2 regions of the Brochothrix campestris genome follow, and region 1 is predicted to be linked to the other one. Evidence: predicted binding sites of a transcription regulator. Region 1 holds the regulator's gene; the other holds the start of a gene.
What was found. Region 1 encodes LexA, which represses DNA repair genes until DNA is damaged. Its sites were predicted from a motif close to CGAACATATGTTCG; they were not measured.

Region 2: a site for LexA is predicted at 4,656-4,669, ahead of uvrB (excinuclease ABC subunit UvrB). Genes of this name have one in related genera too.

The regions. Positions count from the first base shown of each region.
Region 1 covers NZ_CP175511.1:1,323,228-1,331,426, reverse strand. Annotated here, with positions in the region: gene hemC (hydroxymethylbilane synthase) at 1-342, shown strand, start outside; gene hemB (porphobilinogen synthase) at 366-1,340, shown strand; gene ACJYYY_RS06525 (uroporphyrinogen-III synthase) at 1,354-2,061, shown strand; gene ACJYYY_RS06520 (hypothetical protein) at 2,219-2,626, opposite strand; gene ACJYYY_RS06515 (hypothetical protein) at 2,716-2,862, opposite strand; gene lexA (transcriptional repressor LexA) at 3,051-3,653, opposite strand; gene ACJYYY_RS06505 (LysM peptidoglycan-binding domain-containing protein) at 3,830-4,159, shown strand; gene tkt (transketolase) at 4,395-6,386, shown strand; gene ACJYYY_RS06495 (YneF family protein) at 6,562-6,819, shown strand; M-box (ykoK) riboswitch at 7,035-7,202, shown strand; gene mgtA (magnesium-translocating P-type ATPase) at 7,412-8,199, shown strand, end outside.
Region 2 covers NZ_CP175511.1:230,633-238,831, forward strand. Annotated here, with positions in the region: gene pstB (phosphate ABC transporter ATP-binding protein PstB) at 1-256, shown strand, start outside; gene phoU (phosphate signaling complex protein PhoU) at 270-938, shown strand; gene ACJYYY_RS01160 (cation-translocating P-type ATPase) at 1,161-3,263, shown strand; gene ACJYYY_RS01165 (HD domain-containing protein) at 3,343-3,981, shown strand; gene ACJYYY_RS01170 (DUF2198 family protein) at 3,983-4,234, shown strand; gene uvrB (excinuclease ABC subunit UvrB) at 4,730-6,688, shown strand; gene uvrA (excinuclease ABC subunit UvrA) at 6,703-8,199, shown strand, end outside.

The DNA of each region.
Region 1 (8,199 bases):
GTTGGTCAAGGAGCGTTGGCGATTGAGTGCCGTCGTGAGGATGACTTCGTTCGTGAAATGTTAGCCAGTGTTCATGAGGTAGACACAGCTAAAACGGTATTGGCAGAACGGGCTTTTTTGAATGAGATGGATGGCAGTTGTCATATGCCGATTGGTGGCTATGCAACGCTCGTGCATGATACGATTAAGTTAGAAACCTTGTTGGCAGCTACTGATGGTCAAACTGTTATTCGTGGTAAAAGCAGTGGCAGTGATAGTCAGGTAGTGGGACAACAAGCTAAAAAACAGTTATTTGAACAAGGGGCGGCTGCGATGATTGCAGCTCTTAATATCACCGATTAAAAAAACTGAAAGAAGGAATTCAAATGAGTCAGTTTAACAGACATCGTCGGTTGCGCGCTACAGCGATGATGCGTCAAATGGTACAAGAAAATCGTTTAGCGAGCGCAGATTTAATCTATCCTTTATTTGTAGTCGAAGGGCGTCACGTGAAGCGCGAGGTGCCAACAATGCCAGGTGTTTTTCAGTATTCACTGGATCAAATCGATGCTGAGTTAGCCGAAATTAATGCGTTAGCGATACCCGCGGTAATCTTATTCGGCTTACCAGCCGAAAAAGATGCAATTGGTACAGGTGCCTTTCATGTGCATGGTATTATTCAAGAAGCAACGCGTTATATTAAAGCACGTTATCCTGATTTACTCGTCATTGCAGACACCTGCTTATGCGAGTATACCGATCATGGGCATTGCGGTCTCATCGATGGTGAAACAATTTTAAATGATGAATCATTAGCAATCCTAGCACAGACTGCTGTCTCGCAGGCCGATGCGGGGGCAGACATCATTGCACCATCAAACATGATGGATGGTTTCGTTGTTGCGATTCGTGAGGCGCTCGATCAAGCTGGTCATCACGCCATTCCAATTATGTCCTATGCAGTTAAATATGCCTCAGCCTATTATGGACCATTCCGTGATGCTGCTGATGGTGCTCCGCGTTTTGGTGACCGCAAAACATATCAAATGGACCCTGCTAATCGCCGGGAAGCGATGCGCGAGGCAGCCTCAGATATCGCTGAAGGAGCTGACTTCTTAATTGTGAAACCGGCAATGGCCTACATGGATATTATTCGTGATACACGTAATGCGCATGATGTTCCGATTGTCGCTTACAACGTTAGTGGTGAATATGCGATGGTTAAGGCAGCCGCTCAAAATGGCTGGGTTGACGAAGAAAAAATTGTGATGGAAACATTGCTTGGAATGAAGCGTGCAGGTGCAGACTTAATTATTACTTACCACGCAAAAGACGTCTGTCGCTGGTTAACAAAAGACTAGGGAGGGTCATGAGATGAAACGGATCATTGTAACGCGGATGACACATCAAGCGACCAGCTTACAGGAACTCATTACCGAATTGGGTCATCGGCCTCTGTTTTTTCCAGTCTTGACCTTAAAAAAACAGCAGCAGACGTTGGTACAGCACTATTTGACCCAATTAGCTCCGGAGGATTACATCGTGTTTACAAGTCAAAACTCCGTCGAAGCAGTGTTAGGTGAGCGCCAATTCCCGACATTTAAGGCCATTTCGATTGGGCCAGCCACGACGACAGCGTTGCGAGGCTATGGGATTGAACCAGTGATTGAGGCGGATTCATTCATCTCGAGTGGTGTTGTTGCAGCGGTATCACAGGTGGTTAAGCAAACCGATAAGGTTTGGCTGCCACAATCTGCACGCGCAACGACAGACTTAGCAGATGCATTGTCATCCCTTTGTCGGTTAACCCATACGACCGTCTATACGGTCGTTCCTGCGAAACGGATCCCCTTTACGTTTGAAGCCGGTGATTGTATCACGTTAACGAGTCCGTCGACAGTGAGCTCTTTTCTGTCATTGCTGACAGCCTCAGAGCGTCAGTTGTTACCGACGTTTGCTTTGTTGTCAATTGGACCTGTCACAACGGCGGCAATTGAAAATGAAGGTTTACGCGTCACTTATGAAGCAAAGCCTTATCATGTGAGTGGTTTTCGTGCCTTTTTAGAAAATAACAAAAAATAGCGGCTCTATGTCAAATAGTGTTGTTATTCAAAATTTAGTGAAATAAGTCATTTTTGCAGCTATCTTTTTTGGTAGCTGCTTTTTTTGTAGTCATGACATTTGTGAAGGACGCTTTCTGCGGGTGACGCTTCATCCTCCGCGCTCCGCTGTGGGGTATTCAGCTGCCACTTTTCCCGCTAGAGTCGCCTTCACAAACGTCATGACGCTGCACGTTTATTATTGAGGCTCTCGCTTCATATGAATAATTTGAAAAGTAATCTCTGAGATGATGCAATCTTCTAGATGGGAGGATATCAATGATTTCATATTTTTTCGCATCAGTGCAAATAAAATGCATCTGACTATCAGCACTCTTTACCGATTTGAATTCATCCATTGAAAGATCTAGTGGAAGCCTTTGATAGTTCGGTTTGAATTGAGGCGACCATTGGTGTAAAGCACGATTAACAGTAGTTGTTGAAACACTCTGTCTAAAAGCGATATCTTTTTCAGAAGTAATAAACTGTCCTTCGGCAGCTAGTGTTTGGATGACACGTTTGGAGATAAAACAATTTCGTTTTACCATCGAAGTTGAAGCGATAAAGGTTGTTTTACATCCTTTACATAAGAAGCGTTAGCTTCTTTAAAAAGAGATAGGTTGGAAGGTTATTTGTTTTAGGGAGTGTAAGAGAGTGTACCAAAATAACAAGTGCTTAAAACACCTTTAATTAACTGAGTTAAACACCATGTTTTTGGAAAAGAAATAGTTTCATCTGTAATTCCAGAGGGATTTGCGATATTATTACAAGTGATAGCTGACATTGTCGAATCCCCCTTATAAATTTGTTGTGATGACTTAATATTATAGGGATTTTGAAAATGTTGCTATTTTTTCGCGGAAAAATAGGCATCAGTGAAAATTCACCAACACCATAAATTATAGAACCAAAATAGCCTTCTGCCAGGAATGATGCTGGCAGAAGGCTATTTTTTGTTTACTTGAAGAAGGACTACATTTCTCTGAATACCCCAACGACTTTACCCAGAATGGTAACATTTGTTAAGTAAATCGGTGCCATCGTATCGTTCTCTGGTTGTAAACGAAAGCGATTTTCTTCTTTGAAAAAGCGTTTACAGGTTGCTTCATCTTCGTCGGTCATCGCAATCACAATGTCATTATCATAGGCCGTATTTTGTTGACGGACAATTAACTTATCGCCATCGAGTATGCCCGCATTAATCATACTTTCACCATCCACTTTAAGCATGAACAGGTTCGCATCACTGGTAAGCATTGATTCAGGTAACGGAAAATATTCTTCGATGTTTTCAATGGCCGTAATTGGCACACCCGCAGTGACTTTTCCAAGTAAGGGAATATTGACAGTTGCCACCTTAGGTGAATCATCCATAACTTCAATGGCACGTGGTTTTGAAGGGTCACGTTTAATCAAACCTTTTTGTTCCAATCGTTCTAGGTGACCATGAACAGTAGAACTTGAAGCTAAACCGACAGCTTCACCGATTTCACGGACCGAGGGTGGATAACCTTTCGTTTTCACTTCATTTTTGATAAATTCGAAAATTTCACTTTGTCGTTTAGAAAGTTTCATTAGACACCTCTGTATCGTTATTTAATAACTATAGTATAACACCACAGTTGTTAAAACACAAACGTTTGTTCTGTTTTACTGTTGACAAGAACGTTTGTTCTGTTTTACTGTTGACAAGAACGTTTGTTCGGTTTATGATATAAACACGAACAAACATTCGATTGGGGGATTTATAAATGAAAACAGTAATTGATCGTATTTGGTCTAAATTTGCTTTTGTCCTTGTTTTAATCGCTATTTTAATTGTATTCACATTGGTTGTCGGATTTACAAGTGGTGATTTAGGCAAGGGGAAATATGAAACGTACACAATTGTCGAAGCTGATAATCTCTGGTCTATCGCTGAAGACTACACACAAACTGCTAAAGAAACACAACATATGGTTAAATGGATGAGTGATCACAATCCCATCATGCACGAGAATAAATTAGAAGTCGGACAAGAAATTGTTATTCCCGTTAAAAAGAAAAGCAATGCACACACGATTTACTATGCAAAAGATTAATAAATGGATCGCCGAGGCATCGAAGTGAGGATAATCTCAAATCGATGTTTTTTTGTGCAAAGCGTTTCCATTGTTAATTTAAAAGCATTTTCCGAACTTTTCTCTAGTTGTTTTGCTAGAAATGGTTTATAATTATGCTTGTACGAATTAATACATTACTGTTCTTTCAACTATAGAAAGACAAATGAATTATCTGTATACGTATATAATTATATCTTGAGAGGATGTTTTTTAAATGTTTGATAAAGTAGATCAACTCGCAGTGAATTCAATCCGAACTCTTTCTATGGATGCTATTCAAAAGGCTAATTCAGGACATCCAGGCTTACCATTAGGTGCCGCTCCAATGGCTTATACTTTATGGTCGCGTTTTTTAAATGTAAACCCTAGCAACACAACGTGGTCCAACCGTGACCGTTTTATTTTATCAGCAGGGCATGGTTCAATGTTACTATACAGCTTGTTACACTTATCAGGCTTCAAATTAAGCATTGAAGATCTTAAAAACTTCCGTCAATGGGGTAGCTTGACTCCAGGACATCCTGAATTTGGACATACAGACGGCGTCGAAGCGACAACAGGACCATTAGGTCAAGGTGTGGCAATGGCAGCCGGTTTTGCAATGGCAGAACGTCATTTAGCAGGGATGTACAACAAAGATAACTTTAACGTTGTTGATCACTATACATACGCTTTATGTGGTGATGGTGATTTAATGGAAGGTGTTTCAGCTGAAGCTGTTTCATTAGCTGGTCACGAACAACTTGATAAATTAATCGTGTTATACGATTCAAACGATATTTCATTAGATGGCGACTTAGATCGTTCATTCTCAGAAAGCGTGCAAAAACGTTTTGACGCTTATGGTTGGCAACATTTGTTAGTTAAAGATGGTAACGATTTAGCTGAGATTGAAGCTGCAATTGCCGCTGCTAAAGCTAACAAAACACAACCAACAATCATCGAAATTAAAACAGTTATTGGATTTGGTGCACCAAAACAAGGTACAAGTGCTGTCCACGGCGCGCCATTAGGTGCTGACGGCATTGCTGCTACAAAAGCGGCATATGGATGGGATTACCCTGAATTTACTGTTCCTGATGAAGTATACGCACGCTACACAGCTAATGTGGCTGAACGTGGTGCAAAAGCTGAAGCAGAATGGAACGCTCTATTTGCTGAATACAAAGCTGCTTATCCAGCATTAGCGCAACAATATATTGACTCATTCGCAGGTGAATTACCGGCTGATTGGCAAGCAGAAATGCCGACATTTGCTGAGGGTTCGGCAACAGCTTCACGTGCGTCAAGTGGTGATGTTATTAACGCGATTGCAGCCAAAGTACCGTTCTTCTTCGGTGGTTCTGCCGATTTAGCAGGATCAAACAACACAACGATTAAAACGGATGAACAATTTACAAAGGATGCCCCAGAACAACGTAACATTTGGTTCGGTGTGCGTGAATTTGCAATGGCCGCTGCCATGAATGGGATGTCACTACACGGTGGGTTACGTGTGTTCGGTGGAACATTCTTCGTCTTCTCAGATTATTTAAAAGCGGCTGCTCGTTTAGCTGCGATTCAACATCAACCAGTAACTTACGTGTTAACACATGATTCAGTTGCAGTTGGTGAAGATGGTCCAACACATGAGCCAGTTGAACAACTTGCTGGTTTACGCTCAATTCCTAACATGGTTGTCATTCGTCCAGCTGATGGTAATGAAGTGAAAGCTGCATGGAAAGTAGCCTTAGAGTCACAAAGTCACCCAACGTCACTTGTCTTAACACGCCAAGGCTTACCAGTCATTACAGGTTCTGCTGCTAAGGCTGAAGAAGGTGTCTTAAAAGGGGCCTATGTTATCTCGCCAGCTCAAAAAGAGGTCGCCGATGCAATTTTAATTGCCACAGGTTCTGAAGTTAACTTAGCAGTTGAAGCCCAAGCGGCTCTTGCTGCAAAAGGAACAGATGTGTCAGTTGTCAGCATGCCGTCATTCAATCTATTTGATCAACAATCAGCTGAATACAAAGAGTCTGTTTTACCAAACGCTGTTCGTAAACGTGTCGGTATTGAAATGGCAAGCTCATTTGGTTGGGGTAAATATGTTGGGTTAGATGGTGCAGTCATTGCCGTTGATACTTTTGGTGCTTCTGCACCGGGTGACACGGTAATCGCTGAATACGGCTTTACCGTTGAAAACGTCGTTAAAACAGTCGAAGCATTATAATGTGATACGTTAGACGCAGAATGAGGCAACAGCTTGCCGTTTTTTCTCGGTCAGCTGTTGTCTTATTTTTGTGTAAGTCGGTGCTATTCGATGGATTCCATCGTCTAGGCTATTGTCATACCAGCGCTTTTACAGTACAATAATAGAGATAAATGAGAAATGGGGGAAACAGATAATGAGTTTATGGTTAGCGATTGTATTAATTGTAGTAGCATTATTAGCGGGAGCGGCATTAGGTTTCTTTATTGCACGTCGTTACATGATGAAATACTTACAAGAAAACCCACCTGTTAACGAACAAATGTTAACAATGATGATGGCTCAAATGGGTCAAAAACCATCACAGAAAAAAGTCAACCAAATGATGTCTGCAATGAGCAAACAACAAGCAACTGCAGCAACTAAAGAAAAAGCTAAAAAGAAAAAGAAATAATGAACGAAAACTGACAAATGTTATTTTTCGATATATTTCAATTTTAATTTAATGATGAAAAGGTATAACTCATAGAAGTTGTACCTTTTTTTATTTATTTTTTTTGTTTCGGAGAGATATATTATTAATGCTGATAATCATCTTTTTCCTGACGATAGGTAATGTTAGTGATTGACATAGTCGTAAAGTAATGGTAATTTTAAAAAGTTAAGAAAATGAAAAATTGTTAGGTGAGGCTCCTATGCAAACATAAGCCACTGCCCGGAAATGTCGAGAGACACCAACGTGGTAGAACAGGAATTGCCGGATTAAGGCTCTTCATAAGGTGGCTAAGATGTACTCTTTACGTTGCACAGTGCTAAAACTCAACGAGGTTTTTGCTATTTTGTTATGCCCTCGTTGTAAATTACAACGGGCTTTTTTTGTTTTCAAATTAGTAACACGAAAGGGTGAGACGATGAGCGGAGATGACCCCAAAAGTCATACGACGCAGTCACTGACAGTAGTGATCGTTATGAAATCAACAAAAGTATCTGACGGTTAGGTCGCTGTCAGCTGATTGCACAAACAATCAGAAAAGAGGCGAACAAAAATGACAAAGAAAACAATTACACCATCTCAAAACAAGTACGATTTTGCAACACGGGCAAGTGAGGAAGAATTATTTTCTTACTTTAACAGTGCACATACAGGGTTAACAACTGAAGCAGTCACTCAATCTCTTACGGAGTATGGTGAAAATCGCTTGGAGGCAGTTAATCAAACACCGTATTGGCGGATAGTGATGAAAGCCTTTTTAAACCCGTTCACAATTGTTTTAATTGCATTAGCATTTATATCCTTTATAACAGATTATACGTTGGCAACGGCTGCCGACAAAGATATGACAGCTGTTATTATTATCATGACGATGGTCATTTTAAGTGGTTCTGTCAGTCTTTTTCAAACGGTTAAAACGAATAAATCACTCGAACAGCTCCAAAACATGATTGAAGTTACGGCTGCTGTACGTCGCAATGGTCACAAAGCAGTCGAGCAGCCGATTGAGTCACTTGTCGTTGGAGATATTATTGAATTGTCGGCGGGAGATATGTTGCCGGCTGACCTTCGCATCATTGAAGCGAAAGATTTATTTGTGTCACAAGCATCAATGACGGGTGAAAGTGTTCCTGTTGAAAAAAATGGTGCACGAGCGATGCCAACTAAAAGTAAACTTGAGGCTGAGAACCTTGTCTTTATGGGTTCAAACGTCGTCAGTGGAACAGCTGTTGGGATCATAATTGCAGTCGGACAAGCAACTCAGTTTGGTCAAATCGCGACTGACATTAGTGCTGTGAAACTGAAAACGTCATTTGAAAAAGGCGTGGGCTCAGTATCGTG
Region 2 (8,199 bases), 1.1 Mb from region 1:
AATCATTTTAATGGATGAGCCGACAGCAGCGCTCGATCCGATTTCAACGGCTAAAATTGAAGATTTAATTGTTGAGTTAAAGGAAAAGTACACGATTTTAATCGTGACACATAATATGCAACAAGCGTCGCGCATTTCTGACCGAACGGCCTTCTTTTTAAATGGTCGCGTCGTTGAGTATGCCGATACGAAAACAATCTTTTTAAACCCGGTGGAAAAAGAAACGCAAGACTATATTTCAGGCCGCTTTGGCTAAAGGAGGCAATACTATGAATGGACGTCAATTACTCGATCAAGAAATGAAGAGTTTGCAACAACAACTCTCAGAAATGGGCATGTTGGTCAATGAGAGCATTTTAAAAGCGGGACATGCGTTGATGACTAAAGATGTCGAACAAGCGAATGAAGTCATTGCAGGGGACGAGGTCATCAATGCTAAAGAACTGCAATTAGAACAACATGTGATTGAGGTGATTGCGCTACAACAACCCGTGACGTTGGATTTACGTCGTGTGATTACAATGATTAAAATTAGCGCTGATTTAGAACGGATGGGCGACCATGCCGTTGTGTTAGCGAAAGCGGGACGGTCGGCTGCTAAATATGAATTTGATTTGGATTTAGCGAAAAGCGAAAAAATCACCCAATTATTGAGTGAAGTTTTAACAGAGACGTTGGCCGCTTACCGTGATATGGATGCGAAAAAAGCCCGTGAAATTGCAAGTGCTATTTATACAATTCAACATATTTCCCATCAGTTCGGAAAGGAAATGTTAGCAAAAATAGTTCCTTATCCAGAGCATGTTAAACCGATTTCAAAACTATTTAATGCCATCAAAAGCTATGAACGAATCGGCGCCTATTTATTGAATATTTGTGAATGGGTCATCTATTTAAAAACCGGTGAAATGACTGAGTTAGAAGAAGATGAGGAGTGAATAGCTTTTCCTGTATTTTCGACGGTTAATAATCGACAATTAGGGTAGTTCCAATTGATATCGTTGTAACGACTTTTAAAATAAATTCACAGTTCGTCTTGGTGCACTGCTAATGAGCGGTGTGTCTTTTTTTGTAAAGAAAGGGGGATGGTTTGCCTTTTTAAAGCACGGGTGTTAATATATGAATGAATAATCATATAACCACATAAAGGAGGCAATGACATGACAAAACATCAACTAACAGGCCTTGATTGTGCCAATTGTGCCCGTGAATTAGAACTGGAAATCCGCCGGTTAGACCATGGAGAAACGGCTAACATTAATTATGCTGCCCAAACTTTAACAATCGCTGATACGGTGGATTTAACAGCAGTGAAGCGTATACTGGCAACTGAAGGGGCACAACTAGCAGCGCAGACAGATGCGATGAAACAACGACAACAGCAGCGGCGAGAACTGCTCGTACTCATAAGTGCCGCGCTGATTTTTGTTGCGACATTGAGCTTTCAACAGCACCTATTGAGTGGATTTGTTTTTAGCCTGTATGTGGCAGCTGCTGCTATTAGTGGCTATACGACCTTTATTAGAGGTTTGAAAAACCTACTAGTGTGGCGTTTTACGATTGATACGTTGATGACAATCGCGATGATTGGCGCTTTCTCGATTGGCGAATGGCGTGAAGGGGCGCTTGTGGCGATTTTATTTGGCATCAATGAATACTTAGAAGGGTTCGGTATGCGACGTGCACGTCAATCGATGAACAGTCTGTTGCAGCTAGCGCCAGAGACAGCCACCTTATATAACGATGGTGATGAGCAAGTCGTTGGGCTTGAGTCCTTGAAAATTGACGACGTGGTGATTGTTAAAGCCGGTGAAAAAATGCCGACAGATGGTGTTGTGTTGACGGGATATTGTCATATGAACGAAGCAGCGATTACGGGCGAAGCTTTACCAGTAAAAAAAACTGCCGGTGTCCCCGTATATGGTGGTGCAGTTAACCAAGATGGCACGCTTGTCGTACGCGTTACAAAAAGATATGAAGAATCAGCGATTGCTCGAATTTTCGCTTTGGTGGCAGAAGCGCAAAGTCAACAAACACCTCTTGAGTTAGCGATTGATAAATTCGCAAAAATATACACCCCACTTATTTTAGTGTTAGCGATACTTGTAGTTATTATCCCCAGTCTAATAACGGGTGAGTGGCAGAGTTGGCTCTATCAAGGCTTGGCCGTTTTAATTATCGGTTGCCCATGCGCGCTAGTGCTATCGTCCCCAATCGCTCTGATGGCAGGTATTACCCGTAGTGCAAAAAGCGGTGTCCTTGTTAAAAGTGGAGTATTCTTAGAACAACTAGCCAAAATACAAGAGGTTGTGATGGATAAAACTGGAACTCTGACGAAGGGTGAGTTGGAGGTTAATGCGACTTGGATTGCTGAAAATGCTAATAAGGCAAAGCTATATGGTTTAGTTGTCAAAATGGAAGGTGAGTCGAAACACCCATTGGCAAAAGCCCTTTTAACCGCTGCTTCACAAGAACTGACAACGGAAATTACCGCAGGTTCAGTAACAACACTGGCAGGAAAAGGTCTCCGATTAGAAGTTGCGACCACGCATTATTTCTTGGGAAATAAACGTCTTTTCACACCGGAACACTGGAGCACAACTAGTGAACGAGCGTATGAAGCGATGCTAGCTGACGGTATGACAGTTGCTATTTTAGGTGATGAAACGACGGTCTTAGCCATCTTTGGTATACGTGATCAGCTACGAGAAGAGGCGTCTGAGACCATTACAGCGCTACAAAAAAATGGTGTAAAACGGCTAACGATGCTAACAGGCGATAATGAACAGAGTGCGGCATTGATGTCGGCAGAAGCAGGGCTAACCGATTACCATGCCAACTTATTACCGGAAGATAAGGTTAGCTATATTAAAACAGCGAAAACCACACACACAGTTGCCATGATTGGCGATGGCATTAATGATGCACCTGCGCTTGCTACGGCTGATATTGGCATTGCAATGGGACAAGGGAGCGATGCAGCAATTGAGGTGGCTGACGTTGTTTTAATGCAAAATCACTTGAAACGTTTACCAATTGTACAGGGAATCGCACACCAGGTTCAGCGTGTGATTTATTTCAATATCGGGATTGCACTCAGCCTCAAACTCATCGCTTTGTTGTTAACAATTCCCGGCTGGTTGACCTTATGGTTTGCTATTTTAGCAGATATGGGGGCAACCGTAATCGTGACGCTTCTTAGCTTGTCACTGCTGATACCGGGTGCCGAAGAAAAAACATTACACACTACGGATGAAGCTTGAAATCGTAACAGACCACTACCCTAATGTTGAATAAATGTGATATGATAACAAAAATAACACGACAGAAGGATGTGGGCAGATGGGTATTCATCACTTTTTTGGCAGTTTAGCAGATTTGGAATTAATTGTACGATGTCCAGGCAAATTCAAATATCAACCACATAATGTGGCAGCACATAGCTTTAAGGTAGCTCAAATTGCCCAATTTCTAGGGTTGGTTGAAGAACAAGCCCAACAAGCGATTAATTGGCGGTCGTTATATGAAAAAGCATTAAACCATGATTACTCCGAGTTATTCATCGGTGACATAAAAACACCAGTGAAATATGCCTCGGTGGAACTCCGTGAAATGCTGAGTGATGTCGAAGAAACGATGACGACGAACTTTATTGAAAAAGAAGTGCCCGAACGTTTTCAAGCTGACTTTCAACGCTTCTTTAAAGAAGGCAAGGATGAATCACTTGAAGGGCAGTTGTTAGCAGTGGCCGACAAGGTTGATTTACTCTATGAATCATATGCCGAAATCCAACAAGGCAATAGCGAACCGCTATTTTATGACATTTATGCTGAAGCGCTCGAAACGATTTTGCGATACCGTCATTTAGCATCAGTTACTTATTTCATCGATGAAATCTTGCCAGATGTGCTTACGCAGGATGAGAAAAGTGCCAGTCAACTCATTGCGACAACCTTAAGCTTATTGAAGGCAAATAGCTAAGATGAGTATCGATGTTTTTTTATCCGCACTTATCTTACCATTTTTGATGGTGCTTCTATTGGCAAAAGTTACCTATAGCCGTGTTGTAGCAGTTAGTTTGACGGTAATACTGATTATGACGAGTGCCTTTTTAGGCTATACAACTGGTTTTTTATTAATACTGTTAGACGCTTTTTCAATTACGATGGGGCTTGTCGTTGTCAATTTAATCAAGCATAAAAGAGCAAAAGCAGAACACGATGAGCAGTGCTGACCAGCGTAAAGCCGTGCCTTGTGAGGAGCTAGAAAAAAGGAGTTCAATTCGTCTTAGTCTACAAACTGAAGATAAACGTTGTTCTAGGTCGTTACGACTTGCTCGCTCGGGATTACGTACCATCAGTACGCGCACCGTCACTCGCTCGTCGTGCCTACTAGAACGAAAGTGAAATCAGCTCGTTCAACTTTGAAGATATTGGAATGGAATAGAATAGCGACTATTTCCCGTCGCTACTTTTCCATGAAATATCATAGAAGTTAGCTGATTAAACGAGAGGATATAACAACGTTTCTTTTCAGTCAAGTCATCTTGAAGCCAAAGTCACTTGAACTAACTTTCAAAGTAAAATCAGTTTAATTCGACTTTGTCTACAAGCTGGAGCCCCATAACATTTGTTATGGGGCTTTTTTTGTGAAGGCGAACGTATTTTCGCTTTTTTTGGTCGTTTCTGCTAAAATAACACTATGAATATGTAAAAAAGGGGCGTTAAAAATGGCTAATGAAGCATTTAAACTAGTATCACCGTATCAACCCGCGGGCGATCAGCCACGCGCGATTGAAAAATTAGTCGCTAACCTTAAACAAGGCGTCAAACAACAAACCTTGCTTGGTGCGACCGGAACCGGTAAAACGTTCACGGTATCAAATGTGATTCGTGAAATCAATAAGCCGACGCTTGTAATTGCTCATAATAAAACATTAGCTGGTCAGTTATACAGTGAGTTCAAAGAATTCTTCCCCGATAATGCGGTCGAATACTTTGTCAGTTACTATGATTTTTTTCAACCAGAGGCATATGTACCATCGAAAGATCTATACATTGAAAAGGACTCGAGCGTCAACGATGAAATAGATCAATTGCGACATTCAGCGACCGCCTCATTGCTGGAACGATCGGATACAATTGTGATAGCAAGTGTGTCCTGTATTTACGGTTTAGGCGATCCAAAATCATATTTTGATCGGCTTATTTCATTGCGGGTTGGAATGGAACTCGAGCGTAATACGCTGTTGCGAAAACTAGTCGACATTCAGTTTGAACGCAATGACATTGATTTTCAACGGGGACGTTTTCGTGTCCGTGGCGATGTCGTTGAAATTTTCCCGGCATCACGCAGTGAACGCTGTTATCGGATTGAATTTTTTGGAGATGAGATTGAACGGTTACGTGAAATTGATGCCCTCACCGGTGAAATTATTGGCGAACGTGAACATATGACGATATTTCCAGCGACTCACTTTGTGACAGCGCCTGAAAAAATGGAGCTTGCCTTACAAAACATTCGCACTGAATTAGCTGAACAATTGGCCTATTTTAAAGCAAATGGGAAGCTCCTCGAGGCGCAGCGTCTGGAACAGCGGACTAACTACGATTTAGAAATGCTTGAAGAAGTTGGTTATTGTTCGGGAGTGGAAAACTACTCGCGTCAAATTGAGCTGCGCGCACCGGGCTCAACCCCACATACGTTACTCGATTACTTCCCCGATGATTTTCAAATTATCATCGATGAATCGCACGTGACGATGCCACAAATTCGAGGGATGTATAATGGTGATCAGGCCCGAAAACAGATGCTCGTTGATTATGGCTTTAGACTGCCGTCAACCTTAGATAATCGGCCGTTAAAACTAGCTGAGTTTGAGGAACATGTCAATCAAATCACATACATTTCAGCGACACCCGGCCCGTATGAACTTGAACAAAATCCCGATGTGATTGAACAGATTATTCGACCGACCGGTTTACTTGATCCCGAAGTTGAAGTGCGCCCGATTGAAGGGCAAATTGATGACCTTATCGGCGAAATAAATGCCCGGATTGCAGCGGATGAACGGGTTTTAATTACCACCTTAACGAAGAAAATGTCAGAGGATTTAACCGATTACTTAAAAGAACTGGGCATTAAAGTACAATACCTTCATTCTGAAGTTAAAACAATCGAACGTTTAGAAATACTCCAAGACTTGCGTCGCGGTAAATATGACGTTCTCGTCGGTATTAACTTGTTACGAGAGGGCATTGATATTCCAGAAGTATCACTGGTTGCGATTCTCGATGCAGATAAAGAAGGGTTCTTGCGGTCAGAACGTTCACTGATTCAAACGATGGGTCGAGCGGCTCGTAATGCCAATGGACACGTCCTCATGTATGCCGATCGTGTGACTGATTCGATGACAAAAGCATTAGCAGAAACCGAGCGTCGTCGTATCATTCAGAAGGCTTACAATGAAAAGCACGGTATTACACCAACCACAATTAAGAAAGTGATTCACGACGTGGTCTCAGCCGGCAATACTGACGTTGAAGTGACTGAAAGCGAAGCGGTGACAGAGACACGTTCAGTTGCCGAATTAGAAGAAACGATGAAAGAGGCCGCACGGATGTTAGACTTTGAAACAGCTGCCGCCTTGCGTGATAAAATTATTGCATTAGGCCAAAGCGATGCATAAGGAGGAAAAAGAGAATGGTTAAGCAAAATGAAATTACGGTCAAAGGTGCCCGTGTCAACAACCTGAAAAACATTGATGTTGTGATTCCGCGTGATAAACTCGTCGTTATTACGGGGTTATCAGGTTCGGGGAAATCATCACTGGCATTTGATACCTTATATGCGGAAGGACAACGTCGCTATGTTGAATCGCTGTCTTCTTATGCACGCCAATTTTTAGGGCAGATGGAAAAACCCGATGTCGATATGATTGAAGGTTTATCGCCAGCCATTTCGATTGATCAAAAAACAACGAATCATAACCCACGCTCAACCGTGGGAACAGTGACAGAAATCAATGATTATTTACGGTTGTTATTTGCCCGAGTCGGACATCCAATGTGCCCGACGCACAACATTGAAATTAAGGCACAAACAATTGGTCAAATGGTTGAACGGATTATGCAGTTGCCTGAACGCACACGGATTAGTTTGTTGGCGCCACTCGTGCGCGGTAAAAAAGGTGAACATAAAAAATTGCTACAAGATATTAAAAAAGAAGGTTATGTCCGTGTTCGGGTCGACGGTATCATTTATGATGTCGCTGAAGAAATAACCATTGAAAAGAACAAAAAGCATACGATTGATATTATCGTTGATCGTGTGGTTGTGAAAGAAGGCATTGAAACACGCCTATCGGATTCACTCGAAGCTGCCTTGCGTCTTGCCGACGGTTATGCCGTTATCGATGTAGTTGATGGTGAAGAACTGCTCTTTAGTGAACATTACGCTTGTCCGTACTGTGGTTTTAATGTTGGTGAACTTGAGCCGCGTCTCTTTTCATTCAACGCCCCTTATGGCGCGTGTGAAACGTGTGATGGGTTAGGGCGCACCTTGAAAGCTGATGTCGAACTCGTCATACCAGACATGAATAAAAACTTGCGTGATGGCGCAATTGTAGCTTGGAATCCCATCAGCACAAAGTATTATCCGCAAATGTTAGCCAGTGCCTGTCGTGACTTTAACATTGATATGACTGTCCCTTTTGCTGAACTCGCGGAAGATGATAAAAAACTATTGTTGTGGGGATCGGGTGACCGCTTGTTCCACTTTCATTATACGAATGAATTCGGTAATACGAAAGATGTTGATATTGCGTTTGAAGGCGTCTTGAATAATATTGAACGCCGCTACAAAGAAACAAGCTCTGACTTTGTTCGTGACACGATGCTGACTTACATGGCTGAACAATCTTGTAAAGCATGTAAGGGTTACCGCCTCAATGAGAAAGCACGGTCAGTTAAAATTGCCGATCGTCACATTGGTGAAGTGTGTGAATTAGCAATTTCGGACTCGATTGACTGGATTAAAACGTTAGCATTGAGCGCACAAGATAGCCAAATAGCAGAACCAATCGTGAAAGAAGTGAGCAACCGGTTAGGTTTTTTAGACAATGTCGGCTTGGAATATTTGACGCTTGGCCGCACCGCCGGTACCTTGTCAGGTGGAGAAGCGCAACGAATTCGCTTAGCG